DNA from 3 places in the Bacillus sp. CGMCC 1.16607 genome. Region 1 is predicted to be linked to each of the others. Evidence: predicted binding sites of a transcription regulator. Region 1 holds the regulator's gene; each other region holds the start of a gene.
The links. The regulator LexA, encoded in region 1, represses DNA repair genes until DNA is damaged. The targets are predictions, from matches to a motif close to CGAACATATGTTCG.
Positions count from the first base shown of each region.

Region 2: a site for LexA is predicted at 974-987, ahead of ACFSO7_RS02740 (ImmA/IrrE family metallo-endopeptidase). Genes of this name have one in related genera too.
Region 3: a site for LexA is predicted at 6,326-6,339, ahead of uvrB (excinuclease ABC subunit UvrB). Genes of this name have one in related genera too.

Region 1 covers NZ_JBHUJX010000008.1:722,184-734,183, reverse strand. The annotation lists gene tkt (transketolase) at 1-532, opposite strand, end outside; gene ACFSO7_RS06535 (DUF896 domain-containing protein) at 718-951, opposite strand; gene ACFSO7_RS06530 (YneB family resolvase-like protein) at 1,051-1,698, opposite strand; gene yneA (cell division suppressor protein YneA) at 1,702-2,025, opposite strand; gene lexA (transcriptional repressor LexA) at 2,183-2,803, shown strand; gene glnA (type I glutamate--ammonia ligase) at 3,113-4,447, opposite strand; gene ACFSO7_RS06510 (MerR family transcriptional regulator) at 4,465-4,872, opposite strand; gene ACFSO7_RS06505 (methionine gamma-lyase family protein) at 5,006-6,292, opposite strand; gene hflX (GTPase HflX) at 6,307-7,563, opposite strand; gene ACFSO7_RS06495 (trimeric intracellular cation channel family protein) at 7,802-8,407, shown strand; gene ACFSO7_RS06490 (YitT family protein) at 8,610-9,206, opposite strand; gene ACFSO7_RS06485 (TerC family protein) at 9,611-10,285, shown strand; gene ACFSO7_RS06480 (histidine phosphatase family protein) at 10,624-11,055, opposite strand; gene spoVK (stage V sporulation protein K) at 11,128-12,000, opposite strand, start outside.
Region 2 covers NZ_JBHUJX010000008.1:8,013-13,777, forward strand. The annotation lists gene ACFSO7_RS02735 (hypothetical protein) at 1-343, opposite strand, end outside; gene ACFSO7_RS02740 (ImmA/IrrE family metallo-endopeptidase) at 343-948, opposite strand; gene ACFSO7_RS02745 (helix-turn-helix domain-containing protein) at 1,113-1,472, opposite strand; gene ACFSO7_RS02750 (helix-turn-helix transcriptional regulator) at 1,630-1,851, shown strand; gene ACFSO7_RS02755 (hypothetical protein) at 1,904-2,248, shown strand; gene ACFSO7_RS02760 (helix-turn-helix domain-containing protein) at 2,298-2,810, shown strand; gene ACFSO7_RS02765 (hypothetical protein) at 2,875-3,015, shown strand; gene ACFSO7_RS02770 (hypothetical protein) at 3,376-3,756, shown strand; gene ACFSO7_RS02775 (hypothetical protein) at 3,785-3,955, shown strand; gene ACFSO7_RS02780 (hypothetical protein) at 3,965-4,129, shown strand; gene ACFSO7_RS02785 (DnaD domain-containing protein) at 4,131-4,994, shown strand; gene ACFSO7_RS02790 (ATP-binding protein) at 5,006-5,765, shown strand, end outside.
Region 3 covers NZ_JBHUJX010000018.1:369,802-381,801, forward strand. The annotation lists gene ACFSO7_RS12005 (DUF4097 family beta strand repeat-containing protein) at 1-1,094, opposite strand, end outside; gene uvrA (excinuclease ABC subunit UvrA) at 1,266-4,145, opposite strand; gene uvrB (excinuclease ABC subunit UvrB) at 4,187-6,166, opposite strand; gene ACFSO7_RS12020 (hypothetical protein) at 6,420-6,914, opposite strand; gene ACFSO7_RS12025 (gluzincin family metallopeptidase) at 6,961-8,730, opposite strand; gene ACFSO7_RS12030 (GNAT family N-acetyltransferase) at 8,754-9,635, opposite strand; gene ACFSO7_RS12035 (GNAT family N-acetyltransferase) at 9,835-11,091, opposite strand; gene ACFSO7_RS12040 (alpha/beta fold hydrolase) at 11,096-11,926, opposite strand.

The DNA of each region.
Region 1 (12,000 bases):
CAAGTTTAAGATGACCTGCTAGTGATGCCGCCTCTGCGGATACACCCTCCATTAAGTCACCATCTCCGCAAATACTATATGTATAATGATTAATTAATTCATAACTCTCTTTATTATATACAGCAGCAACATGACGCTCAGCCATTGCCATACCAACAGCCATCGCGATACCTTGGCCTAATGGCCCTGTAGTAGCTTCTACACCAGCAGTATGTCTAAATTCTGGATGCCCTGGAGTTTTACTTCCCCATTGACGGAAATTCTTTATATCATCCATTGATAAATCGTAACCAGATAAATGTAATAAACTATATAGCAGCATGGACCCATGACCTGCCGATAAAACAAAACGATCACGATTGAACCAATTTGGATTTTTTGGATTATGATTCATAAAACGAGTCCATAATGTATAAGCCATTGGAGCTGCACCCATCGGCATTCCCGGATGACCTGAATTCGCTTTTTCAATTGCATCAATCGATAAAGTACGTATGGAAGCTACGGAAAGAGCATCAATCTTTTCAAACATAAAATACATTCCCTTCAAAGTAGATTAACTATAGATTTTAATTTTCAATATTAATATTAATGTGTCCATACTATTAATACAACCAAACGAATACTTAAATAGCAAAAAAAGCCACTTTGTAAATATTTTGTCACAAAGATGGCTTAAGTATGTGTGAGTTGGATAAAAGACAAAACCGTGTACTACTAGTGCAAAGGAGTATTCGATTTTAACTTTTTAATTTTATCTGGTGTTACATCATCACCTTTAGGATCAATGATCTTTACACCTGTTAAAGTTTTTAGCATGGAAGAACGAAATTGTTCAAGATATTCCCTGCGAAGCCTTGACTGCTCCTTCGCTTCAAGTTCTGTTAACCCAGTTGTTTTCGCTTTTCTTGCCAATTCATTGATGCGATCAATCCGTTCATTCGGAAGCATACTCAACCCATCTTTCTTTCTAAATATCATAACAGTAACCATCATTAAAATTACTACATGATATTACTAAAAAAAAAGCTTTTTGACAAGGCAAACGATCTATCCTTCTATCGAGTCTATATAATCCTGATATCTTCTATGAACAGTGGCTTTAGAAACGTTATGGCCAAATCCTCTTAAAGTTGCCGCTATTTCAGTGAAAGTTAAATTATTTTTCCGTAATCGTACAATTTCTTCTATTGGCACTTCAATTTTTTCACGACCAGCATGCAATCCCTGGTTTTTCAAATTCCTCTTAGGTTCAAAGCCGTTTTGAACAGCTCGTTTCATTCCTCTTTTAATTTTCAAATTATGAATTTTCCGCTGATATTCTTCTACAATTCCAACAATTTGTAATACCATGGAATCTGCTTCTGATAGTTGCAATTCCCCTTGATGAGAAACCGAAAGTAATTTTACATTTTCTTTTCTAATACAATGTAATAAAGCGATCTTTGTATTTCCACGCCCAAGACGAGTTTCATCTTGTATCAGAAGTGCACCGATTGAATCTTCTTTTATTAATCGTAATACTTCTATTATTCCTTCCCTTTCAAGTTCATATCCGCTTGCTTGGTCTCTAATAATAGAAACAATTTCATAGCCTTGAATTTCTGCTAATTTAATTAATTCTTCCTCTTGTCTTTTAAGTGAAGTTTCTTGGGTTACTTTATTCGTACTAACTCTACAATAAATAATCGCTTTCATTTTTTATTCACCTATTGCACTGGCTATTTCATTAGTTGATCCACTTGGAAAATTCTTAATTGGTAAAACAACTTGTTCACCTGGGGTTAGCTTTCTTTCATCCAACTCATTATGAGTAAGCATCCAGTTGACAAATTGCTTATTTGACAATCCACTTACAGTTGAATAACGACCTGCAATGTCCCAAAGTGTATCACCATGGTTAATCGTAATGATCATATTCTGCTCTTCCTTTAAATCAGATTTAAAGCTTAAAAATAAAGCAGTAAAACAGCTTATACTAATTAATAAAATCGTGTATGTATGTTTTGTCCAAATTTGCTTCATAAACTAACACCTCTTATAGAATATATGTTCTTATTTTCCTCAAATCGATTATATTACGAACATTTGTTTGTTGTCAACACATTAACGAACTTATGTTTGTATTAATTGGTAATACATGCTATAATCGAACTAACAAATTGACATGAGGTGCGTTATTATGACAAAGTTATCCAAGCGCCAACAAGATATACTGGCCTTTATTAAAGATGAAGTTCGCGCAAAAGGTTATCCTCCGTCTGTACGAGAGATTGGAGAAGCAGTAGGTCTTGCTTCTAGTTCGACTGTACATGGACATTTAGCACGACTTGAATCAAAGGGTTTAATAAGAAGAGACCCGACTAAACCGAGAGCAATCGAAATACTGGATTTAGAAACCTCTACTATACCTATGCAAAATGTCATCACAGTCCCTGTGATTGGAAAAGTAACAGCAGGACTTCCTATTACCGCGATTGAAAATGTCGAGGAATATTTTCCACTTCCAGCAAGTTTTGCACCAGCTGACGAAAATGTTTTTATGTTGGAAATTATGGGAGATAGCATGATAGAAGCAGGAATATTAGATGGGGACTATGTAGTTGTTAGACAGCAACCAACTGCCAACAATGGAGATATCGTTGTTGCTATGACCGATGAAGATGAAGCTACAGTCAAGAGGTTTTTTAAAGAAAAAGACTATTTCCGCCTACAACCTGAAAATTCGTCTTTAGAACCTATCCTACTTCAAAACGTCTCCATATTAGGTAAAGTAGTTGGCGTATTCAGAAATGTTCACTAGTAGAATTTAATCATAATTAAGGTGATTAAGATGATACGACTTTATTACAATCAATACAAAAAGTTTTTCTGGCTAATTTTATTTTTCCTTTTTTCTAGCGGCACCTTCAGCAATATGGTGAATGGAACTATATTTGAGGTTATCTTAAACGGCGCCTTAAGTCTGCTATCATTATTCATATTTATCTATCTCTTATTTACAACAAATGCAAATAATAAAGAATAAGAGAGTAAGTTAAATCTGTGATGTTTTATCAATTGATAAAGACCAGATTCTGAAATTAACATATCAGAATCCGGTCTTTATTTTTTAATACATATTCATATATTGATCGCGTTCCCATTGGTGAACGGTCGTTCTAAAAATATCCCACTCAATTTCTTTCGCTTCAACAAAGTGTTCAAGAATATGTTGACCTAGTGCGGAAGTAATTACCTCGTCTGCTTTCATTTTTGTTAAAGCTTCTGCTAATGTTGCAGGCAAATCAGTAATACCTGATTCTGCACGTTCTTCAGGAGTCATTACATAAATATTTCTATCCACAGGTGCTGGAGGTGTTAATTTGTTTTTAATTCCATCTAATCCTGCTTTTAAAAGAACCGCCATAGCAAGATATGGATTCGCTGCTGGATCTACACTTCGAACCTCAACCCGCGTACTCATTCCGCGTGATGCTGGAATACGAATTAATGGAGAACGGTTTTGTGCAGACCACGCTACATAACATGGTGCCTCATAACCTGGTACTAAACGCTTATATGAGTTAACTGTCGGATTTGTAACTGCTGTAAAGTTTTGCGCATGAGTTAAAATACCTGCGATAAATTGTTTTGCTGTTTCACTCATTTGTAAATCTGCGCTAGGGTCATAGAAAGCATTTTCTCCATTATTAAAAAGAGAAAGGTTGCAGTGCATTCCAGAACCTGCTACTCCATATAACGGTTTTGGCATAAAGGTTGCATGTAATCCGTGTTTTCGTGCAATTGTTTTAACAACTAATTTAAATGTTTGGATGTCGTCACAAGCTTTTAATGCATCAGCATATTTAAAATCGATTTCATGCTGACCAGGTGCTACTTCATGGTGAGAAGCTTCGACTTCAAAACCCATTTCTTCTAGTTCTAATACGATGTCACGACGGCAATTTTCGCCAAGGTCTGTTGGCGCTAAATCAAAATAGCCTCCATTATCATTCAATTCTAGGGTTGGTTCACCCTTTTCATCTAATTTAAATAGAAAGAACTCTGGCTCAGGTCCTAGGTTGAAATCCGTAAAGCCTAGATCATTCATTTCCTTTAAAATGCGTTTTAAATTGTTTCTTGGGTCTCCACCAAAAGGAGTCCCATCTGCATTGTGAATATCACAGATTAAACGTGCTACTTTTCCTTTTTCTGCAGTCCACGGGAAAACTACCCAAGTGTCGAGATCAGGGAATAAATACATGTCTGACTCTTCAATGCGTACGAAACCTTCAATTGAAGATCCGTCGAACATCATTTTGTTGTCTAACGCTTTATCTAATTGACTAATTGGTATTTCTACGTTTTTGATTGTTCCTAGAATATCAGTAAATTGTAAACGTACAAATTTAACATTACTTTCCCCTGCTAATCGCTTAATGTCTTCTCTTGTAAACTTCGCCATGTAGATTCCTCCTAAAATTAATGAAAAAATCGACCCATCTCACCCTTTCGAGGTGATGACTGGTTAAAACGTCCTGCTTGCATGAGTTCTTTACGTAAGATTTTCCGCAATTCCTCATTAGAAAGTTCTCTTTTTACTTTTTCTACTTCTTTCTTCACTTCTTGTGATAATTCATGGTGCTCCTGAACGGCAAATAGTTTTTTAATCCCCGCCATATTTACACCTTGATCAATTAGATCTTTTATTTCAAGGAGTTTATCAATATCATTTAAACAAAAAAGTCGTCTATTCCCATCTGTTCTTGCAGGAGATATTAACTTATGTTCTTCATAATATCGGATTTGTCTTGCCGTTAAATCGGTTAATTGCATTACAGTCCCGATTGGAAACAATGGCATCGAACGACGGATTTCCTTTTCGCTCATGACTAATCTCCTTTAGATTTTTATATTATTAGTATATGTCATGTTATAAAAAGTGTCAATATGATGTTAGGTTTTCTAACATGGAAATTTTTTAAGACATTTCAAATCTCAAAAAAATGAAAAAAGACAACTATTATAGTTGTCTTTTTTCATGTATGGTTATTAACCCATTTTCAATTAATCGATCTAACGCAATACAAATAGCCATTTTAACGTGAGAATAGGTTAATCCTCCTTGGACATACGCTACATAAGGAGGTCTTGTCGGACCATCAGCAGTCAATTCAATGCTGGCACCTTGTATAAATGTCCCAGCTGCCATGATCACATCATCCTCATATCCAGGCATATAGCTCGGATAAGGAGTGACATGAGAATTTATTGGAGAAGCAAATTGAATTGCTTGGCAAAATGCGACCATTTTATCTCGATCATCAAATTGTACGGATTGAATCAGATCTGTTCGCTTTGCATTCCATTTTGGATGTGAGTTCATACCTAATTTTTCAAGAATCGCTGCAGTGAATACAGCTCCTTTCAATGCCTGACCTACAACGTGAGGGGCAAGGAAGAAGCCTTGGTACATTTCTTGAAGACTATATAGAGATGCGCCTGCTTCCGCTCCGATACCAGGTGATGTCATCCGATAGGAACATGCTTCGACCCATTCTTTCTTTCCGACAATGTAGCCTCCTGTTTTAGCGATTCCACCCCCTGGGTTTTTTATAAGAGATCCTGCTATTAAATCTGCACCTACATGACAAGGCTCTAAATCCTCAACAAATTCCCCGTAGCAATTATCAACAAACACGATCATTTCAGGCTTGATTTCTTTGACAAAAGCTATCATTTCTTTTATTTCCTCGATGGTAAAAGAAGGCCTTGTTGCATACCCTTTCGATCGCTGAATACCGATCATTTTCGTGTTCGGCTTTATTTTTTTTGCCACTTCATTAAAATCTACTCCGCCTTTATCAGTGAGCTCAACACTTTGATACGAAATATTGTATTCCTTCAATGAGCCGACACCCGTTCCACGAATACCTACTATTTCTTCAAGCGTATCATAGGGCTTACCTGTAATATACAATAGCTCATCTCCAGGTCTTAACACCCCAAATAAAGCAATACTGATTGCATGTGTCCCAGAAATGATTTGTGGTCTAACTAAACCAGCTTCTCCACCAAAAACCTCTGCATATATTTTTTCTAACGTATCTCGTCCATTGTCATCATAGCCATAACCGGTTGTAGGGATGAAATGTGAATCGCTTACTTTATGATTTTGAAAACTTTTTAATACTCGAAATTGATTAGCGTCAATTCTTTTATCAATTTCATGATGAATGGATTGAATTTGTTTTTCAATGTCTGTTACAAGAGGCTGAAGTAGCCCTCCATTTTTTAAATGTTGAAACATGCTGTAACTCCAATCTAAACTTTATATTTTAATAATTGTCCACTAATTTGATGATCCACTAAGGCAAATCCTTTACATTTATATGTATCTAGGTCCTCATCATAAGATAGTTCCCTAAGAATGGATTCATTCTTTAAATGAGCAAGTAATTTACCTTCAGTCGAAGGTACATTCACAAAGTATGGCTCCATCATTCCAATCACTACCTCTTCAATCTTTCGCTTTAATTTAGCTATATCTTCTTGATTGAAGGCGCTGATTAAAATGGACTCTGTTTCTGCTGATGCAACAAAATCCGAATGCTGAAGATCTCTCTTATTATATACTGTTAACTGAGGAATTTGTTGTATTTTCAGTTCTTCTAGTAGTTTATGTACAGTTTGTTCTTGGCCATAGTAATCTTGATTTGACGAATCAACAACATGAAGTAATAAATCAGCTTCCTTGACTTCTTCTAAAGTCGAGCGAAAGGCTGCCACTAGAGTAGTAGGAAGGTCTTGAATAAATCCAACCGTATCCGTTAATAACGAAATATATCCGCTCGGTAGAATCAATTTTCGAGTCATAGGGTCCAGTGTAGCAAATAATTGATTTTCCTCAAAGGAATCCGCTTCAGATAAACGATTGAATAACGTTGACTTTCCTGCATTTGTATAGCCGACTAAAGCAATTTGAAAAGCTTTATTTTTCTTCCTTCTCTCCCGATAACGATCACGGTGTTGGACAATAACTCGGAGCTGTTCTTTAATTTCATCGATTCGGCGTCTAATATGGCGGCGATCAGATTCCAGTTTTGTTTCACCAGGACCACGTGTTCCAATTCCTCCTCCAAGCCTTGATAATGCGATACCTTGGCCCATCAGTCTTGGCATCAAATATTGAAGTTGGGCTAGCTCGACTTGGAGTTTCCCTTCTTTTGAACGAGCTCTCCCAGCAAAAATATCAAGAATCAGTTGTGTCCTGTCGATAATGCGGGCATCCAACCTGGCTGAAAGATTACGATTTTGACTAGGCGATAGTTCATCATTGAAAATAATTAAATCTGCTTCCACTTCTTCTGCCAATGCTTTTAGTTCTTCTACTTTACCCTTACCAATATAAGTGGCTGGATGAATTCGATCTCTCTTTTGACTAACAGACGCAAGGACCTTACCTTTTGCCGTCTCTGTTAACGAAGCGAGTTCATCTAAAGAATATTGAAACCTTGTATCATCCTCAGTCGTTTGGCATCCGACCAGAATTGCTTTTTCGAAATCTACTTTTTGTTCCAACTAACCAACCCACTTTCCATGATATATTTACCATCCATCATACCAAAAACAGCCAACAAACAAAATAGTCCTCCCTTTCCCGCTTTAAAGCATTGGGGGTCTGTCCCCCGAAGCTTTAAAGCGTTCCAGTGTCAGAGTAAATAATGAAGTATCTATTGATTTTTATATTTATCGTGATAAAATCAATATGTTTGTTTTTATAAATGTAGTTTAGTTGACAACAAGAGGAGTACAGAATATGACTTGGGAAGTTTTAAGTATGATAGGAACGATTGCATTTGCTGTTAGTGGAGCGATTGTTGCCATGGAAGAGGAATATGATATTTTAGGAGTTTATATATTAGGTATTGTTACTGCATTTGGTGGCGGGGCTATCAGGAACTTATTAATTGGCGTTCCAATATCCGCTCTATGGGATCAGGGGCTTTTCTTTCAAATTGCCTTATTATCCATAACTACGGTTTTTTTGTTTCCAAAGAATATGTTAAAGCATTGGCAACGCTGGGGCAACCTGTTTGATGCGATTGGTTTAGCGGCCTTCGCTATTCAAGGAGCACTATACGCATCAAACATGAATCATCCTATGAGTGCCATTGTTGTAGCCGCGGTTCTTACAGGGAGTGGCGGGGGCATCATTCGTGATTTATTAGCAGGTAGAAAACCAACTGTGTTAAAGGCAGAAATATATGCTGTTTGGGCAATCATTTGCGGTTTTGCTATTGGCTTAAAAATTACTTCCTCACCGATTGAACTTTACGGGCTATTTTTTGTTATAACCGTTTTAAGAGTATTGTCCTATACGTATCAATGGAGATTGCCAAATAAGGGTCTCAGTCCGATGTAATTTTGTCACATCTTAATCCCATCTTGCGTAATATATGATATATAATTGATTCGAAAGATAATTTCATATTTAATCCCTTAAAGGGGAGTAGCTTTTACAGCAAAGTCGTCATTCTCAGGATCCATATCCTCGGCTTTGTTGGCAACATTATTGTTGTTAGCAAGACCTTTACCGATTTGGTAAAGGTCTTTTTTTGATTCAATTATACCACTTCCCCTTTTTTATTTATCGTACACAAACTTGTTGCAACGCCTACGAATGTTATCGTTAATGCAGAAAGTATAAAAGTATCTCTTGATAAGAGTAAACCTCCAGCAATAATAACGAGAGCATCAATAATAAATATCATCAATCCAACATTTATGTACAGCTTTTCAGATAGAAATTGCGCAATTAAGTCTGTTCCACCCGTACTCGTTTCAAATCGCAGCATTATTCCGATCCCCAACCCAACAAATATTCCACCAAAAATTGAACTTATAATCGGCGATATCGAAAAGGTAGAAGTAAAGTTTTCATGAAATGGAAATAGCAAATCAATGACAAAGGATGAAAACAACATTCCATGAAGACTATTAAAAAAATAAGTACGATTATAGATCCATGCTAAAATAAATATAGGAATACTTAAAAAAATGATTACAAGTCCTGCTTTAAGTCCCAATAAATAATTAATGATGAGTCCAATTCCAATAATTCCCCCATCTAATAATTCAAAAGGGATAAGAAAGAAATTAATTCCTATAGATAAAAATATACTACCTACAATAATAGCAAGTGCTTTTTGTTTAAAGTTCATACATTATTCATCTCCGAACAGACTTGGACATAGTTCATTTATATGCTTTTATCATGAAAATAGAAGAGCTTTGTCCCGATTAGTTAGTTAGAAAAATACCTATCATCAGATCGGATTCTTTGTTCAAGCCCAAAAAAATCTTGACTTCGTAACAATTTGTTTTTACAATAATAGTAGATTATTATTCTCAACCTTTTAAAGGGGAGTAGCTGTCACAGCAAAGTCGTCATTACGGGAATATCCCCGGCTTTGTTGGCAACGAAATTGTTGTTAGCGAGACCTTTACCATAGGGTAAGGTCTCTTTCTTTAAGACCTTTACCGTATGGTAAAGGTCTTTTTGTGTATACAGGCAGAACAAAATAATCAACTTACCTAAAATTTAACTATTGGAGGAGTGTAAAAAATGGAAATACTTTCACCTGAATTTTGGTCCGCTTTGTTATCTATTATTATTATTGATCTAGTGTTAGCAGGTGATAATGCCATCGTCATTGGATTAGCTGCAAGAAGATTGCCAAAAACGCAGCAAAAGAAGGCTATTGTATGGGGAACAGTTGGGGCTATCGTCATCAGAATGATCGCTACCTTAACTGTAGTTTGGCTCTTAAAGATTCCCGGACTACTCCTAATTGGTGGTGTGTTACTTGTTTGGATTGCTTATAAATTACTTATTGATGATAAAGGACATGAAATTAAAGCAGGAGATAATTTTTGGTCAGCAATAAAAACGATTGTTATTGCAGATGCCTTAATGGGTCTTGATAATGTGATTGGAGTTGCTGGTGCCGCACACGGTCATTTTGGATTAGTTGTCATCGGATTAATTATTTCAGTTCCAATTATGGTGTGGGGAAGTACAATCATTTTAAAACTTGTTGAACGTTATCCAGTTATCATCACATTCGGTGCCGCCATTCTTGCTTTTACTGCATCAAAAATGATTATGGAAGAAAAAATGTGGGCGAACTTCTTCGAACATAATCCTGTGTTAAAATGGGGATTATCAGCTGTCGTTATCGGAGGCGTCCTTCTCATTGCAAGATTTAAAAAGAGAGGCATGATTTCACACGCTAATTAAGAAAAACGCTTCGCTCTTTGACACAAGTACTCCGTGTATGTCGGGGCTAGGACGCTTGCGCTGGACAAATTAAGGGAGGAGCTTCCTCCCTTTTTATTTTATGCTTTATTCCCCAATATGCTTTGAACTATTTAAAATAATACCCTTCTATTCTTTCCATTCATATGTAATAAATGCAAACCAGTATCACCTGTAGAAAATACACATTCAGTATGAACCTTTAATAGTAAAAATGATCTTAATATTTGTGAGATCATCCTCCATGTGACACGATCGCCATGCATTCGATTCCTTCTGACTCAGTTACTATTTATTGATAAAATCATTTCAGCTCGTAATCAAAACTCGAGCTCAGACCCCCCATTTTGAATACGTTCATGAGGTTTCCGTCTAGACACTGGTTCAGGGTATATCATTTTGGCTTCAGACCTTTTTAACCCAGCTAAAACACCATTATTCCATTCTTTAACCCCTTCATCTTCCTTAATACGAACCTTTAAAGCTTCACCTATTATACTAGCAGTCTCTTTTGCTCTCAATAATGGACTCGTCCAAATGATTTCCGGTTCATACTTCCCTTTCATCCAAGTAGCTAGCTTTTTTGCTTGTTCAACCCCTAGTGCCGTAAGTCGAAAATCAGCTCTTCCCTCATGTACATCTAATAAATCAGCCTCTGATTGTCCATGTCGTATTAATATGATTTTCATAATTTTTTTATCCTCCAGTTTTTTAAGATCAATATCTAATCCATACATTATTTCTCTATTCAATAATATTTTTCCTTACATATTCTTTTTCCAATCAAAAAACGACCCATATTTAATAGGTCGTAGTTGCTATTTTCAATTTTGATCTTCTTCAAAAACTAAATCATTGCTACGTATTGATAATAAATCGTGGCGATCAAAATGACTATTCATTAATAATCTCATCGCTTGAGCTCGAATCGACTTTTCAATGACATTTCGAATATATCGTCCATTTGAAAAGCTGTTTGAAGTCAAACTTGTTTTTAACCAATAAAGATGATCTTTTAGTTTTTTTTCTGCTTCGTGACTAAGAGAGTATTCTCGCTCCTTCAACATTCGATCACCAATTTCCATCAATTGTTCAATGTTGTAATCTGGAAAGTCAATGACTAATGGGAAGCGTGAATGTAGCCCAGGATTTAAACTTAGGAAATACTCCATTTCACGTGAATAGCCAGCCAAAATGAGAATAAAATCATGTTGCTTATCTTCCATATGCTTTACAAGCGTATCAATAGCTTCTTTCCCAAAATCTTTCTCTCCACCACGACCTAAAGAGTATGCCTCATCAATGAACAGAATTCCGCCCATTGCTTTCTTAATTAAATCTCTTGTTTTTTGCGCAGTATGACCGATATATTCCCCCACTAAATCTGCTCGTTCAGCTTCAATTAAATGCCCCTTTGTGAGAACATTCATTTTTTGGAACAACTTCCCAATTAATCTTGCAACCGTAGTCTTACCCGTGCCTGGATTTCCTTTAAACATCATATGCAATGCTTGTTTTCCGGATTTTAAGCCCATTTCATCCCGTTTTTTATTGACATATATCCAAGCATAAATTTCCTTAATTGTTCTTTTCATTTCTTCCATTCCAACTAGCTGCAACAGCTCTTCTTCAATTTCTTTTAATGCCGTATGCTCAGGTGGAATGGTCTTTGGAACAACTGGGGTTTCTGCTAGTTC
Region 2 (5,765 bases), 720 kb from region 1:
GTATCAAACTTAAAATTTCCTCAACATCGGGCATTGTTAATACAAATTGTCTTACCAAATCACAATCCACATTATATATAGAAAGTCGTTTCTTCAATGATGTAAGGTTAATACCAATTTGACTAGGGGTGTTCGATTGAACCACTAGATCTGACAGTAGAATAGTTGTACTAATTATGGAATCGTCAAAATCATCTCGTCCTATAAATTCAAACGGAGAGTAAACCTCGAAATAAAAGATTGGTTTATTCCAATCAAGTTCACCTGTTTGAAAAGTAAGCACATACCAATAAGGCACCATTTCATCATTGACTAGATCATAATATACTCGTTGTTGGGGCATTATACTACCAGTCCTTTCTTATCTAAATTGGTGTATAGTTTTTTTAAAATAGCATTTGTTTCTTCAGAATAAGGTTTTGCCTTTGGGTATAGTGCTTCCAGCATTTTTCTGTGCTCTCCATCAAATTTGGATTGCTGAATTTGTTTTTGAAATCGAATGAGTCTTTCTTTTGCAAACTTTTCAGTTACATTGAAAGTTTTAGATACAAAAGCAGTTCCATCATTAACATTCATAAAATTGGCAATATGATAGTCTAATAGCATAAAAGTGGGTACACAAAAATGGTACATAAAGTTATCCGCTTGACCCTCTTGCAATCTATAAAATAACAACTCCATATTAGATTGATCTCCATAATGACGTAGTACATGACACAACTCATGCCCGAAGTCTTCCCATTGTTCAGGTGGACTTAATCGATTATCGAGAAACATTCGATATTTATCTTTATAAAAATTGGCTTCGCTCTTTTCGTCGTAGTAATGGACTGGTAAATTTAATTTTCCAGCTATTTTCATCATACATATGTCAGATGGCACAAATATAGATGAACGGTGGTACAAATTTTTAATAAAATCCTCCAATGGAGTGTAATAATATGTCAAAATATTTCACCTCATGAACATTATACAAACATGTGTTCGATATGGCAATAAAAAGAAAATGTCCAAATTGTGGACATTTCCTAGAAATTTAAAATTTTTAATAAAACAAAAGCACCCAAAGCAAAAAATATTTGTTTTAGGTGCTCGTTTAATTCTATATGAGACTACTTCTCCTCAGACTTAATAATCTCCCACATTTTTTTGAGTTTGCGAAGATCCTCTTCTTCTGACTTAGGTAACTCCTTATACCAACGCTGAAGATCTGGATCGTTGATAAAGTCCTGGAATTCTTTGTCATTATTTTGTAGATTAGGGTTGTTAGTGTTTCCCAAGAGCCAGTCAGTCGATACTCCGAATGTATTAGCTATCATGTTAAGTGTTTCTTTTCTAGGTACTCTATTTTTTTCTTCAGATTCATATCCAGCAATAGTAGGTCTAGTTACACCTAGTTTTTCAGCAATTTGTTCTTGAGTTAGACCTAAATCCTCACGTAATTTTTTAAACCTCTTAGCAAAAACAGACATTGTATCACCACCGGAACATTCTATATCAATTTTAAACTTTTTTGTTCCTTAAAGAAACGTAAAAAATAGGAACAAAACATGTTGACAAAGTTCCGTTTAGGAACTATTATAAGACTGTAAAGAATGTTCCTAAACGGAACTTAAAGAGGTGAAAGTAGTGACATCACGCACTGATTTAATTAGTAGAAGAAAAGAACTGAAATTTACTCAAGAACAAGTTGCTGAACTGTCAGGTATTAGTCGAGCTTACTATACAAATATCGAAGCAGGTCGCAAGGAACCGTCGATGGGGGTTGCAAAAAAAATCGCAGATGCATTAAAAACAACAGTAGATCAAATTTTTTTTAATAATAATGTTCCGAAGTGGAACGCAGGGTGAAAAGCTAGCAAAAATTTAAAAGCACTCATTAACTTTGAAAGGTTGTGTCGTAATGCAATATCACTTAGCTGACAATCTGGAACCACTTCAAACCATAGGGAATGGGATTGTCCAAGATTCTGTCTCCAAAATCTTGGAGAAAAGAACTGAAGCTACGATTGTCGCCTACTCAATTGAAGAAGGAAAAAAATATTCTAGCATTTATGTCCTATTTTTAAGCAAATACAAATTTTGCGATAGTTTTAATTTTAAAAGGTATGACTATTGGCATGATGAAAATGATTTGGAAGATAGAGGTTTGAAATCTGATCAATATGGTTTAGGCATTAACCTAGTTGATTTGGAAAAACTTTCACATCTTAAATCATTCTACTTAAGTGTAAAGCCAACGGAGTAACAAAGATATATGGGAAATGTTACAAATTTTTTAAAAAGGGGAGAGAAAGTTGGCATTTAGTGAAACAATGGCTGCGGCTAGAAAACGAAAGGGGATTACGCAACAAGATTTAAGCGAGTCTATAGGATATTCTCGCGCATCTGTTGCAAAATTCGAAACTGGAAAAAGAACTCTACCAAAAGAAGCTTTGTCAACTGTAACACAGCAAATTGATGATCCAAAATTTTACTTTGAAACATGGACGGAAACAACAGGGTTAGTAAGTATCCCCTATTTCGATGGGGAATACATAGATCGTCACCCTTCGAGCTTAGTTCATCTTGTAAAAAAAGAATCGGATGAGGCTTTGGATGCACTTGAAAATATATGTTGGTCAAAGCCAGTGAAAGCTTATACAAATAATGAACGTCAAGACTTAACTAAGTCTTTGCTGGAAGTTTTGGATGCGGCAGCTTCCATGGTTAATTTAGTGGCTGCCATTTGTAAGGAACATAAGATTTCGATGAAAGAATTATTTCTGTCATGGCAAATTAGCTTAAGAGCAAAAAGGTATAAAAGCTAGATTTATATTCTTACCATACTACTTTTTCTATCAACATATACATTTCCTAAAGGGGGAATGACTCATGAAAGTTCAACTAACCAAAGAACAAACAGCCAAATTCCTATCTTGCTTTATAGAAGATGCCAGAAGACTTGTCATTGCTCGAAAACAGAAAGCAAAAGAAACTGAATCAGCAATAAAGGAAAACGAAAAGGCGGGCTAAGCTAGCCTTTCGGTAGTGGACAAGCTATATAGGAGGGATGAAATTGAAGAGCTACATTTTGTATGCAAGTCGACTAATGACCGCAAGAGAAGTGAAGTTGCTATGTGCAGATTTGAAAGCTCAACGATACATACTAGATCAGACAGAGAAAGAAGGCAAAGGAAAAAGCAGCCAGTGCCGTCACACTAACTGCTTCATATAGTGAATATGTCCTTGAATTAAATATACCAATTTTTTTGATTGGCGGCAAGTGGTTGGACTTGCCGTAAAAACTAGGAAGGCGATTTCTATATACACCTGTTCGCATTCCACTCCTAGTTTTTACGGTGCGCACCAATCCATTCCAAAGGAGGGAAGCAAATGAACCGCGAGGAGAAGCGGAAAACACGGTTGGAAATATGTAAATTACTAGATACTGAGTGTTCGAAATGTGAATATCGGGTAAACCAAGGTGGAGCACACACATATTGTTATACGGTGTGTTCTGTTGGAATCAAGATGCAGTCTCTAGCTTCTCATTTAGTATGTGATGAAACTATGAAAGTTTTGCAACAAGTTACAGTTGAAAGAACAGAAAATGTAAAAACAGGATCTTGGAGTCATGAGGAAGAGTTCTACCTAGAAAATCATTTTCCTATTTTTAGTGTCAGTCACTTAGCAAACAGATTAAACCGTTCGCAAAAGTCAGTAGCTGCAAAAGTCTTTGCCATAAAAAGAGAAATCCCAAAATTAATTGGTTAATAAATAATATTCAAAAGGTGGACAAGCTATGCTTTTTGAAGTGGATTTTTCTATAAAAATTGATGGAGATTTTTATACCGTTCATACGGAGCTTATTCCTGCATTGAGCGTGTCTGAATGCAAGATAATGGCTGAAAACATTAAACAGGACTTGAGAAGAATACATGTCCAAGAGATTTACATTTTTATAGGAGCTTAATCTTAACCCATGATGATTACTAATCAATCAAAGGTATTATTGCCAGAGCGAATTTTAGATCCAGTTAATCAATTAGAATCCGTTCTAGAATACTTGAAAAGTTATCCTAATTACACACTTATTCGGATTGAAGACAGTTATGCAATTTGTGAAATACCAAGAGGGGAGAAATGAAATGGCAAAGTTTAGAATGGTACACACAGATTTCTGGGACGATCCAAAAGTCGTTGAAGAAATGACACCCGAAGACAAGTACTTTTTCCTTTATCTACTAACGAATAAAAATACTACTCAAATAGGCATTTATCAAATTACTAAAAAGCAGATGTCATTCGATTTAGGCTACACAATCGAAAGCATTAACGCATTGATGGATCGTTTTGTTAAACATCATAAACTAGTACTCTACAACCCTGATACAAGAGAAATAGCAATAAAAAATTGGGGTAAATACAACTTTAATAAAGGTGGAAAACCAGTTTTGGATTGTGTCAAATCTGAGTTGAAAATGGTCAAGGATATTTCGCTTATTCAATTCGTTGGAGAGCGTATCGAAAAAGTAGATATAAAAAAATTATACGATTCGTATACGATACGTGAAGAAAAAACGGATGATGATGGGAAGAAATGTGAAACGTTATTAAATCAATGTTTTGACGATACGTCCTCGATAGGTGGACAAGAAGAAGAAAAAGAAGAAGAAAAAGAAGAACAACAAGAAAAAGAAAAAGAAAAAGAAGAAGTTGCAGAAATCATTCAATTTTGGGATGACAATGGATTTGGGTTTAGCAATATCCATTCCAAAGAATCGTTGTTGTTGTGGTTAGATGATTCCAAATTCCCTAGACCAAAAGATATAATTCTTAAAGCTTTAAGCATAGCTTGCCATGCTAATAAGCGCCAAGGTAATTATGTTGAAGGCATTCTGCGTAAATGGGAAAACAGGTCTTTACTTACCGTTGAAGAAATTGACCAGGATGTTTCTAGAGCGAAGCAGACTAATAACACTCGCTATGATCCTTCAAAAGATAGTTTCTAGGAGGTTAGTGTATGCAATCCATTAGAAACATAACACTTTTTCCTATCAAAGAAGTTGGAGAGAAAACATGTACTTCATGCGGACACGTTTTTAAAATTTATGAAACATCCAGAGGAGTTACAGGAGCATGTAAAACATGTATTGAACGCGAACTTATTCACTCTCTTAATCTACCCAAATTAGAAGATTTGGAGAATGACAAACTTCGAAATTTTATTTTGAACACGGAAAAAGTAACAAGTGATATTCAAAATGCAACAGTTAGATCTTACCTACCCAAACATGAGATGCAAATTAAGGCTAAACAATTGGCTATTAGTTTTACTAAAGAATTCGATGGTACTAAATCTATGGTGTTTAGTGGAACTCCTGGACTTGGAAAAAGTCATCTATCTTTTGCAATTGTAAAAGCAGTGCGAGACAAGGGGCATAATGCTTTATTTATTAAAAGCACACATTTATTAGATTTATTTAGAAACTCTTACAGTGGTTCGGGTATTCCTGAAAGTCAAATATATGATCATCTAGAAAGTCTAGACTTATTAGCCATTGATGATATTGGTTCTGAGTATCTAAAAGCGAATGAAAGTGGTTTTGAAACTTGGGCATCAGATATTTTGTACAAGGTTTTTGACTCTAGAATCGAAAAGGCTAACATTTGTTCAACTAACTATTCAGAAAGTGAGTTAAAGAAGAAGTATGGAAATAACGGAGAGAGGATTATTTCACGCATGATGTTTAAGGCGAAAGCTATTCGATTAGAAGGTGAAG
Region 3 (12,000 bases), on a different contig from region 1:
TTGATTTTAATCGAGCCTGTTTTTGTTTCTGAAATGACTTGTAGTACTTTTTCCATTTGTTGTACAGTTTGGAACTTCAGTTGTTTTTGCACCATTTCGCTTTTTTCATGAGATATTTGAATGCCCTTTAGATTTACATCAAAGTTACCAAGATTGGTCTTTAATTCACCTGAGACCGCTACTTCAGCCGGTACGAATAATTCAATATTACCCGTTGTTGCTTTTAAAGAAATTTTTTCGCATGCTGGACCCTTTACTGCACAAAGGATATTTCCATTAAACGAATGGAGCTCGCCTCTTTGAATGTCACCTTCAAATTTGATCGCTCCATTAATTGTTTCCGCTTCAAACTCCTCCAAATAACTATTTTTTACTTCGATTTTTCCATTCGCCGTTTCTACATCTACCTTATGCCCTTTTACCCCTTCGAGTGTGATCCTTCCATTTGCGGTATCTAGCTTCATATCATTAACATTTAAGTTTTCAGCTGCAATTGGCCCATTATACAATCTGACACGCACTTTATGATAATCCGCATGTGGAATATACACTTTCGCATCGACCTTCATCCACTTATGTTGCGTCTGTAACGTTAAACGATTATTTTCTATGGAAAAAATAACACCGTTCAAGAAAGTCGTCCGCGCTTCCTCTAACGTTTCCACACGATAAATTTTTGCTTGGCACTCCACTCGAACATCTGGTTGGTCCCAAGGAATCAATTTAACAGAGCCGTTCGCCACATGAATGTCCATATCCGTAAAGTCGGCACTAGCTTGTTGAAAAATATGAGCCATTTCAATCGATTTTCCAAAATTAAAATCGATATCTATATCCTTCAACTTTTTAAAGGCGGTATCAACAAATTCAAAAATCTTTTCTTTCGCTGATTGAAATTTATAGTACGACTCGTCTTTCTTCTCCGACTCATGTTTGAATTGTGATTCCTCCATTTTCGCTGTAGTTGAAAGCTCAGATTCTAGCTTCTCTGTAGTTCCATCTTTTTCTAACAATTCCAACAAAGTTAAAGCTTCCTCAACCGTTAATTTTCCACCTTCAACCATTTTTAAAATTCGTTCTCTTTCCTGTTTCATGTTGTTTTCTCCTCCATCCATTTCTCTATTTCTATTACTGTATTTATGCACTATTTAACATTTTCTCTCCTCATATGTACGATTTATTTTTTGGAAAGTTTCATGAATTTCGGCAAAAAAAAGAGTGAATCTGAAATTTTCAGTTTCACTCTTTTTGTATCGCTATTTTGATCATACATTCGAAGCTGCTTTTTCTAAGTCCTTTAGCCCTTTTTCCATTCTTGCACGATCTCGTTCAAGGATGGGCTTTAAATATTTTCCGGTATATGATTTCGTGACTTCTGCCACATCTTCTGGTGTTCCTGTTGCGACAATTGTTCCACCTTTATCGCCGCCTTCTGGACCGAGGTCAATAAGATAATCAGATGCTTTAATCACATCTAAATTATGCTCGATGGTGAGAACTGTATCGCCATTTTCAACGAGTCGTTGCAAGACAACTAACAGACGTGAAATATCATCGACATGAAGTCCTGTTGTAGGTTCATCTAAAATGTATAACGTACGACCGTTGGAGCGACGATGTAATTCTGACGCAAGCTTCACACGTTGGGCCTCTCCGCCTGATAATGTTGTCGCTGGCTGCCCTAGCGTAATATAGCCTAAACCTACATCATACATCGTCTGCATTTTTCTTGCGATTTTCGGGATGTTCTCAAAGTAAACTAATGCATCCTCTACCGTCATCTCCAAAACTTCGGAAATATTTTTCCCCTTATAACGGACGTCTAGCGTTTCACGATTATATCGTTTTCCATGACACACTTCGCAAGGGACATACACATCTGGTAAGAAGTGCATTTCAATTTTGATAATTCCATCTCCACGGCAAGCCTCACATCGGCCTCCTTTAACATTAAAGCTAAAGCGCCCCTTTTTATAACCACGTACTTTTGCCTCATTCGTCACCGCAAAAACATCACGAATGTCATCGAAAACTCCTGTATATGTAGCAGGATTAGAACGAGGTGTTCTTCCAATTGGTGATTGGTCAATATCGATTACTTTCTCAAGATACTCGATTCCTTTTATTTCCTTATACTCACCAGGCTTTGTTTTCGCATTATGTAGCTTTTGTGCTAATGTTTTATGTAAAATTTCATTAATTAATGTACTTTTACCTGAACCTGAAACCCCAGTAACAGAAACAAACATTCCAAGAGGAATCTTTACATTTACCTTTTTAAGATTGTTTTCAACAGCACCTTTAATTTCAATGAAACGACCATCTGGCTTCCGTCTTTCGATTGGCAATGGGATGTACTTTTTCCCAGATAAATATTGCCCGGTTAACGAATTTGGATCATTCATCACTTCTTCTGGTGTACCTGCAGAAATGATCTGGCCACCATGGACTCCAGCACCAGGTCCAACATCGATTAAATAGTCTGCAGCAAGCATCGTGTCTTCATCATGCTCAACAACAATTAAGGTGTTTCCGATGTCCCGCATATTTTGGAGCGTACTAATGAGTCGGTCATTATCACGTTGATGCAGCCCTATGGAAGGTTCATCTAATATATATAATACTCCCGTTAATCTGGAGCCAATTTGCGTAGCAAGACGGATCCGCTGTGCTTCTCCACCTGACAAGGTGCCCGCTGCTCGGCTTAGTGTTAAATAATCTAAACCGACATTAACGAGAAAACCTAACCGTTCGCTGATCTCTCTAAATATCAGCTTTGCAATTTGCATTTCTTTATCAGTCAACTCTAGATTCGCAAAAAATTTCTGTGCCTCTTCGACCGACAGTGAGGTTACTTTTCCAATATGCTGACCAGAAATAAGTACAGCCAATGTTTCTTCTTTTAATCGATAGCCTTTACATTTCGGACAAGGGTGTTGGGCCATATATTTTTCCATTTGCTCACGGATGTAGTCCGAGCTTGTATCTTTATAGCGGCGTTCAATATTTGTTAAAACTCCTTCAAACTCCACATAGCCTTCACGAATTTGTCCGAAATCATTTTCATAGCGGAAAAAGATTTTATCTCCATTCGAACCATGTAGCACACGGTCAAATAAATTCTTCGGAATATCTTTGACGGGAACATCCATGTCAATGCCATAATGATTACAAACCGCTTCAAGCAATTGTGGATAATATTGCGAGCTGGTTGGTTCCCACGGGGCGATTGCATGCTCCTTCAATGTCAAATCCCAATTTGGAATGACTAAATCAGGGTCAACCTCTAGACGTGAACCTAATCCATCACAGCTCGGACAAGCTCCGAACGGACTGTTAAAGGAAAACATTCTTGGCTCTAATTCACCGATGGAAAAATCGCAGTACGGACAGGAATGGTTTTCATTAAACAAGAGCTCCTCCTCACCGATCACATCAATAAGGACCTTGCCGGCACCTAATTTCAGTGCACTTTCCAAGGAGTCCGCAATTCGAGGCCCAATTCCTTCCTTTATAACGACCCGGTCAATGACTACTTCAATCGAATGCTTCTTATTTTTCTCTAACTCAATTTCGTCACTTACATCCATCATTTCGCCATTCACACGTACACGTACATAGCCTTGTTTTTTAACATCTTCAAAAACTTTGACATGTGTTCCCTTACGTCCGGAAACGACAGGTGCTAAAATTTGCAGTTTTGTTTTTTCAGGATACTCTAAAATTCGATCGACCATTTGTTCAACGGTTTGTGAGGTAATCTCGACACCATGATTAGGACAGGTTGGACGACCCACACGAGCATATAATAGCCTCAAATAATCATAGATTTCCGTCACGGTTCCAACCGTTGACCTAGGATTTCGACTTGTTGTCTTTTGATCGATGGAGATCGCTGGCGACAATCCTTCAATTGCGTCCACATCCGGTTTGTCCATTTGTCCGAGGAACTGCCTTGCATAGGCCGACAATGATTCGACGTAGCGTCTTTGTCCTTCTGCATAGATCGTATCAAAGGCAAGCGAGGACTTTCCTGAACCAGAAAGTCCTGTAAGCACAACAAGCTTATCTCTCGGAATGGTGACATCTATATTTTTCAAATTGTGCGCTCTTGCACCCTTGACAATCAGTTTATCCATTGCCATCTTCTACATTTCATCCTTCCACTGTCGAATCTTATTTCTATTTAGCTTTCTGCTTTCAGCTCTAATATGAGATCACGGAGCTCGGCTGCACGTTCAAAGTTGAGAGCTTTAGCCGCTTCTTTCATTTCTTTTTCCATATCAGCGATTACTTTTTCTCGTTCTTTCTTCGTCAATTTACCCAATGATGCAGCTGGTTTGTACTCTTCCTGTTCTTCGGCCGCATGGGTTGCTCTAATGACATCACGAATTCCCTTTTGAATCGTTTGTGGGGTAATGCCATGTTTTTCATTGTACTCTTCTTGGATCGCTCGACGGCGTTTCGTCTCGCTGATCGCCACTTCCATTGAGTTTGTCATTTTATCTGCATACATAATGACATGACCATTGGCGTTACGAGCTGCACGGCCAATGGTTTGAATTAAAGATCGCTCTGAACGCAAGAATCCTTCCTTGTCAGCATCTAATATCGCCACAAGTGAAACTTCAGGGATATCGAGTCCTTCACGAAGAAGGTTAATCCCTATGAGCACATCATACTTTCCTAAACGTAAATCACGTATAATTTCAATCCGCTCAAGCGTCTTTACTTCAGAATGAAGGTATTGCACCTTAATACCAATTTCCTTCAAGTAATCAGTTAAGTCTTCTGACATCTTTTTCGTCAAAGTAGTTACTAAAATACGTTCTTTTTTAGCGATTCGGTCATGAATCTCCCCAATTAAATCATCAATTTGTCCTTGAATTGGTCGCACATCAATCTTAGGATCAAGCAATCCTGTTGGACGAATAATTTGCTGAATCATTTCAGGTGAATGCTCCATCTCATACGGCCCTGGTGTTGCCGAAACATACAGGATTTGATTAACATGTTCTTCAAATTCATTAAACATGAGCGGACGATTATCCAATGCGGACGGCAGACGGAATCCATGCTCTACAAGCACTCCTTTACGTGCCTGGTCTCCATTGTACATTCCCCGAATCTGTGGCAATGTTACATGTGACTCATCTACAACAATCAAGGAATCCTTTGGAAAAAAGTCAAGCAGTGTATACGGGGTTGACCCTTCCGGACGGAGCGTTAAATGGCGGGAATAGTTCTCAATTCCAGAACAAAAACCCATCTCCCGCATCATTTCTAAATCATAATTCGTTCGTTGTTGGAGCCTTTGTGCCTCAAGAAGCTTTCCTTTTTCATGAAGCTCCGCTAAACGGACCTCAAGCTCTTTTTCGATATTCTCAATTGCAATTCTCAGCTTTTCTTCACGTGTGACGAAGTGGGATGCCGGGAAAATAGCGACATGTTCACGCTCACCGAGAATTTCACCGGTTAGTGCGTTTACTTCACGAATTCGATCGATTTCATCGCCAAAAAATTCGACACGAATACACTGTTCATCTCGAGATACAGGAAATATTTCCACGACATCCCCACGTACCCGAAACGTCCCCCGTTTAAAATCAATATCATTACGCTCATATTGGATATCCACCAAGCGATGCAGAAGTTGATTCCGTTCAATCTCCATTTCTGTTCGTAGTGAAAGAACCATTTCACGATATTCTTCTGGCGACCCTAAACCGTAAATACAAGAAACACTGGCAATGACGATGACATCTCTTCGCTCAAGTAAAGAAGAGGTAGCAGAGTGACGAAGCTTGTCAATTTCATCATTAATACTTGAATCCTTTTCAATAAAAGTATCGGTCTGTGGGATATAGGCTTCAGGCTGAAAATAGTCGTAGTAACTGACGAAATATTCGACAGCATTGTTAGGAAAAAACTCTTTAAACTCACTGTATAACTGACCAGCAAGTGTTTTATTATGTGCGATGATCAAAGTTGGTTTGTTTGTTTCTTTAATGACATTGGAAACAGTAAAGGTTTTCCCTGTTCCTGTAGCCCCTAGCAAGGTTTGATGACGTTTCCCCTCATTAATACCCTTCACAATTTCTTTAATCGCTGAGGGCTGGTCACCTTGAGGCGAATACTTTGAGACAAGTTCAAACTGATCTTTCAAAAAAACAGCCTCCTGTTCGAAATCGAGAGTGGCGGTACTTTTTCCGTTGAATGTAAGATTAGCCAATCTGAAAAATATAGATTTTTATGGCACCGCTCGTAATATATTATTCACTATCATCATTCTACCACAAAGTATCCAAAACTAACCAATAATATGCGAACGGATATTCGTTTTTTTTTATAAAAGACTTATTTTCCACAAAAAAAATCCAGCCGAAGGGAAATTCGACTGGCAATCTTTCACATTGTTTCTAAATGTTTTTAAACAAGATCGTTTTTAATAGATACATACAGATGATAAATATAATAAAATTTTTCCAGTTCATAACAATCCGATTATTTTTGGGCTGGACAATGCCGAATGCAACAATATTCCAAAACCATTTTTTATCAGTCCATGTTTTCTTTGTTGATGGTTTGTTTTCTCTTTTTTTGTTTTCGTGTCTCGCCCAAAGAATAATAATGACTACATCAAGAACGGAGGCGGCAGAAATGGCAATGATCATAAACCGTTTTGAAGGTCTCCATTTTCCTTCACGTTCTTTCTCTTTTTCTAGCTTTTTCTCTTCATAGGAGTCTAATTCCTTTTGAAAAGTAGTTGAAACCTCACTCTTTTTTTCCTTTACCTCTGTTATACTTTCTGATTTATTTCCTTGATAGGAGAGAGCAAAAAAAATCAATGAGACAATTAAAATCACGTACAATACAAAAAAGCCTAACACTGGGGATTTAAATCGTAGATTCATTTTGGGTACCTTTCTTAAATCACCAGTGGATTCATCCAATAAATGATTATGATTCGGTCAACTCCATGTATCTTTGAATATTCGATTCGATTCGATTAATCGCTTGCTGCCAGAAGTCAGGTTTCGTTAAATCGATGTCAAAATGCTTCATGGATAACTCTTCAACAGAAAGTATACCAGTATCTTTCAAAAGTTCAATATATTTACTTTCAAAATCGTCCCCATACGATTTTGATTGTTCATATAGCCCATTACTAAATAGGAAGCCAAACGTATATACAAAATTATAAAAAGGCTCTTCCACATAATAGAAATGCGGCGTGACAATCCAAAAATAATCTTGATAATGCTCTAATTGGTCACCAAACACTTCTCTCTGTTTTTCAACAACCATTTTCGTTAATTCCGCTGCTGTTGGATTCAATCCTTCCGCTTTCAGACGATAAAATTCGATTTCGAAAAAGAAGTGAAATTGAACATATAGAAGGTATAGTACAGCCGCATTAATTTGCTCCTCTAAGACTTCAAGTTCTTCTTCTTTTGAACTAACATTTTCTGAATCTGTAATGATTAACTCTGAAAGAGTAGAGGCTGTTTCAGCTAGACTCATAGGGTATTTTTGTAATAGCGATGGTTGGTCGAACAATACAGTCCCATGGAAGGTATGCCCTAATTCATGTGCTAAAACCGCTACATCATTAAAGCTTCCATAATAATTAAGAAACACCCTTGACTCCCTACTCACTGGGAAGGCAGCTGCAAATCCTCCTAGTTGCTTATCCACTCTAATTTCAGAATCAATCCATTGATTTTGATAGGATTTCTCAACAAACTTCGAAAAGATCGGAAATTGTTTTTTCGTTTTTTCTAAAATGAATTGAATTCCCTCTTCCAAGCTGTATTGCTTTTGACCGTCATTCTTTTGATCAATAGGGACGAATAGATCGAAATAACTAAGCTTGTCTATGCCAAGTAATTTTGCTTTATGTTTAAAATAGGAATGAAAAATATGATTATTCGATTTAATCGTATCCCACATTGTATTTAAAGTGTGTTGTGAAATCTTATTTAAAATTAGAGGCTCCTTTAGTACTGAATCCCAGCCTCTTTGTTTATATACTTTCATCCTAAATCCAGCAAAATGATTAAGGATCGCCGCAAAAGTTTCCTCATTTTCACGAAGCGTATTTTGTCGTGTATGATGGACTTCTTCCCTAATAATACGATTATTGTCCTTACTATATTTTGAAAGCTCTCCAAGAGTTAATTGTTCCTCTTGAAATTGAAATCTAAGATTGCTAATAGATAATTGGTATAATTCAGCCCACCCTTTATATCCATCAATAGCTAACTCTGATATTAAATTTTCCATTTCAACTGGCAATCGATCTTTCGCATTTTCGCGTAAATGATGTAAGTAAAGGGAAATTCGATCATCATTTAATTCTTTTTCTAGTTCCAAAAAATCTACATCATGTATTTCTATTAAAAAGTTTTGAAAGAGCATTTCCATGAAAGAATGTCTGGTGGAAATTTCGCTTGCCCTTGCATCTAATTGTTGTGCCTTTTCATCTTTTGTATTTTGAGAAACTAGGCAAAGAGTAAACTCAACTAACTCCTCTAATCTCTTTTTTAAGTCCTCCATGGTGTTCAAATAGAAAAAAAACAAGGATTTATTTGCTTTCTCTTCTTTATTCATTAATCTATTAATCTGTTTTTCAATGTCATTATGTAAATCCCTTACAAAATGTTGTAATTCTTCGGAGTCACTATAACCTTGATATAAATTATCTAAATTCCATTTTCCGTTTGACATCTATTACACATCCACATTTTATTCTATAAATTTTTTAGCATATAAACTTGTTTTGCAATTGGAGTGAAACCAATTTTTGTTAGAACATTATGAGTTAATTGACTTCTCTTTAATGGCAAATTCGGAATAACACGTCGAATGTCATCAGTAAATGATCCAAAAACATGATTCAACAGGAAGTGCGTTATTGTTAAAGAATCAGGATGTTCTTGAGAAGCTTCACATTGAAATAAGACGGTTCCAACATGCTTACCTGTCGAATCAATCGACTTGCGATAATAGGCATAGCCGACAACCTCACCATCCTTATCTTTAACCACTACTGCTTCACTGTCTTTTGCGCTTTGCCATTGTGTTTGCCATGGATTCAATCCTTTGTATAAAGCGAGAGATCCAATCTGCTGCGGCAATACTTTTTCAATAGAATAGTTTTCAAATGATTCTTCGAAAGGAGCTTTTGACAGAGCACCTTTCAATTCTAAGTGCTCTAGCTGATCAACCACTTCATAACCCATATTTTCGTATAAAGCGATTGCCTTTTGATTGTCAGCAATTGCTTCTAGAGATGCTAAGGTTACGCCCTCTTCTTTCAAAATTGATAGAGTCGCTTCCATAAGCATCTTTCCAATGCCTTGTTTTCGATAGTCTGTTGCAACACCCGTGCCGCCATTCCATCCCAGCTTCACATCATTGAATGTTCGAACCCCGTTCTTAACGATTCCAATTGGTTGACTGTCTTTAAAAGCGACAAGAGATAAGGTTGGTGACAATCCTTCACTCACTAATCGATTCACAAAATTTTCAACTGAGGTAGTCGCGTCGAAATAATATCCCTCAAAACCGACATTCCATGCTTTAACCCCTTCTTCTAGCGTACATTCTGATAATCTTTTTATTTGAATCATCTTATGCCATCCCTTTCTATATTTAAGTTCTAAATTGCTGATTTCCCTCTTATAGTTTTTACTAATCGATATGAAGGACAAATCCTTCTAAATTAGCAATCAAAATGTCTTTAATATGCACTATGAAGGACATTCCCCTTTTAAAACAATCGAATATCCTTCAAAAGTTTCTTAAAAATAAGATTTAAATAATCTCGTTCTAAAACCCCGTCAAACAGATCGGCTGCTTGCAAGAACCGAAAAACTGTCTCAAGGATTCAAGATAAGCTGGGTCACTTATTTTCAACTTACCATATTGATAGAGAGTGAGAGTCTCAACAGAACCCATAAAAAGTGACGAACAATCTGCAATATCTAATTCAATGTCAAAATCATAGTTTTTCTGTTCAGTTACTTGGAACGCCCCATTCTCCACACGAATTCCAATTGTTTCAGGCTGATTGGACACAAGTGTGTCAATAACGTTCATTTTGAATGAAAACGTTTGATTCGTGTCAATTTTAAACGTCAATTGGCTCAAGAAGAGATTCATATCAATAATTTTGTACATGATTCCCGTACCCGAAGTGTTTGTCTCGTGATAAACGCTTGGGATTAAATGCTTACTTCCATTCGTTGGGTCACTTAGGAGAAATTCAAGAGAATTGTCCTGTGTATTAAGAATTACTCGATGTATTTGATCTGCTTGGCTATGTAAAAATGTGTTGATTTTCGAGAAAGCTGTTGGCGTATTGTAAACCAATTCTTTAACGACAATATTATTCGTTAAGAAATTAGATGGATCTTCACTTTTAAAGGAGAACATGAGATAACCCTCTAACTCCCCGTTATTCATATATCCTACAAATTTAAACGCAGGGTTTTTGAACATCGATTCCAATTCATAGTTTGTTTTAAGCAGACCGCCATGAGTGTTCTCTGCATAGCGATTAAAGCAATTTCTAATCAAATCTTTATGGGATTCATCTAAGAAAACAATTCCTTCTTTTGTGCTAGTGCTTGGAAAACTTAATGGAGCTACTTGATATTGGTTCATCTTTGTCCCATGACCAAAGCCCATTTTTTTATAAAAGCCGGGATTGAAAGGATATAGCATCGCGACGGATGCACCTCTTTCCTGAAAATGGCTGATAAAAAAGGAAATGAGCTCCTTTGCTACCTTTTCTTTTTTATGCAAAAGGTCAACGGCCACAAGACCTACTCCGCCTGCTTCAATCATTCTAGAATACAAGTTCAATTGATAGTAATGAATTCTCATCCCACCCAATAGTTTTCCTTCGCGGAAAAGCCCAAAGAATTTGATAGAATCTTCATTCTCTTGAGTTTGTACAAGATTATTTGTAAATCGCTCTTTGAATTCAGGCGTATTTTGCATAACACCTGGATACGCATTAATCACAATCGATACAAAATCAGAAATTTCTTCACTAGTTAGTTTTCTTATTTGACTGTTCATTTTTTCACTCTCCAAAGTAGTCTATGATCATAGATTGCAAGACATCTGGCTTTTCAACCGCTGTCCAATGTCCACATTCTGAAAGCACTTTTATTTGTACATGTGGAAGATATTTCACAATTAATTCATTCAAATCGTCCGGAGTAATGATATCTGACTCCCCTTGAGCAATTAAGATCGGAATCTCACGTAAATTATCTAAAATAATCAATTGATTATAGTTTTCGATAATGTCCTGACCAAGTACTTGATTCACTTCCGCATTACTCTTTGTTTTCGTTTTACGTTCTAAGGTTTCTGGAGAGTGAACATAATATCGGTCTAAAATTTTGAAAATTTCAGACACCTCAGCTTCTCCTTTTTTATATCTTTCTACCACACTATCAAAGCTCGTCTTATCTTCTGGAGATAATTTATTATTTAATTTCTCCCCAAAGCCTAAATATCCACTTGTTGTTGCTCCGACGGCCGCTGTAAGAAATAGTCGGTTCACATGCTTTGGATATCTAGAGGCATAGGCTAAAGCAAGCATGCTTCCCCACGATTCACCTACTAGATTTAGTTTTTTAATCTCTAACTTTTGACGAAGTTCTTCCAGTGTTTCTACTTCCTCAGAGATCGTATAACTTTTTTTATCTTGAGGCTCCTCGGATTGTCCGCAGCCCCTTTGATCATAAAATACTAATTGAAATTGATTTGCTAATCCTTCTAAATGGGGCAAGAAAAAACGATGTTCTCCACCTGGACCACCATGTAAAAACACTAATGGGGTGCCTTCTCCCATTTTTTTCGTAAAAATATTTAATCCCCTTATCGTTATAAATTCTTCAATCACTTAAAACCCCTCCTCATTTTGAAAATTTGTAATTTTATCATAATACAAATAGACCAATTAGTCACATGATAACT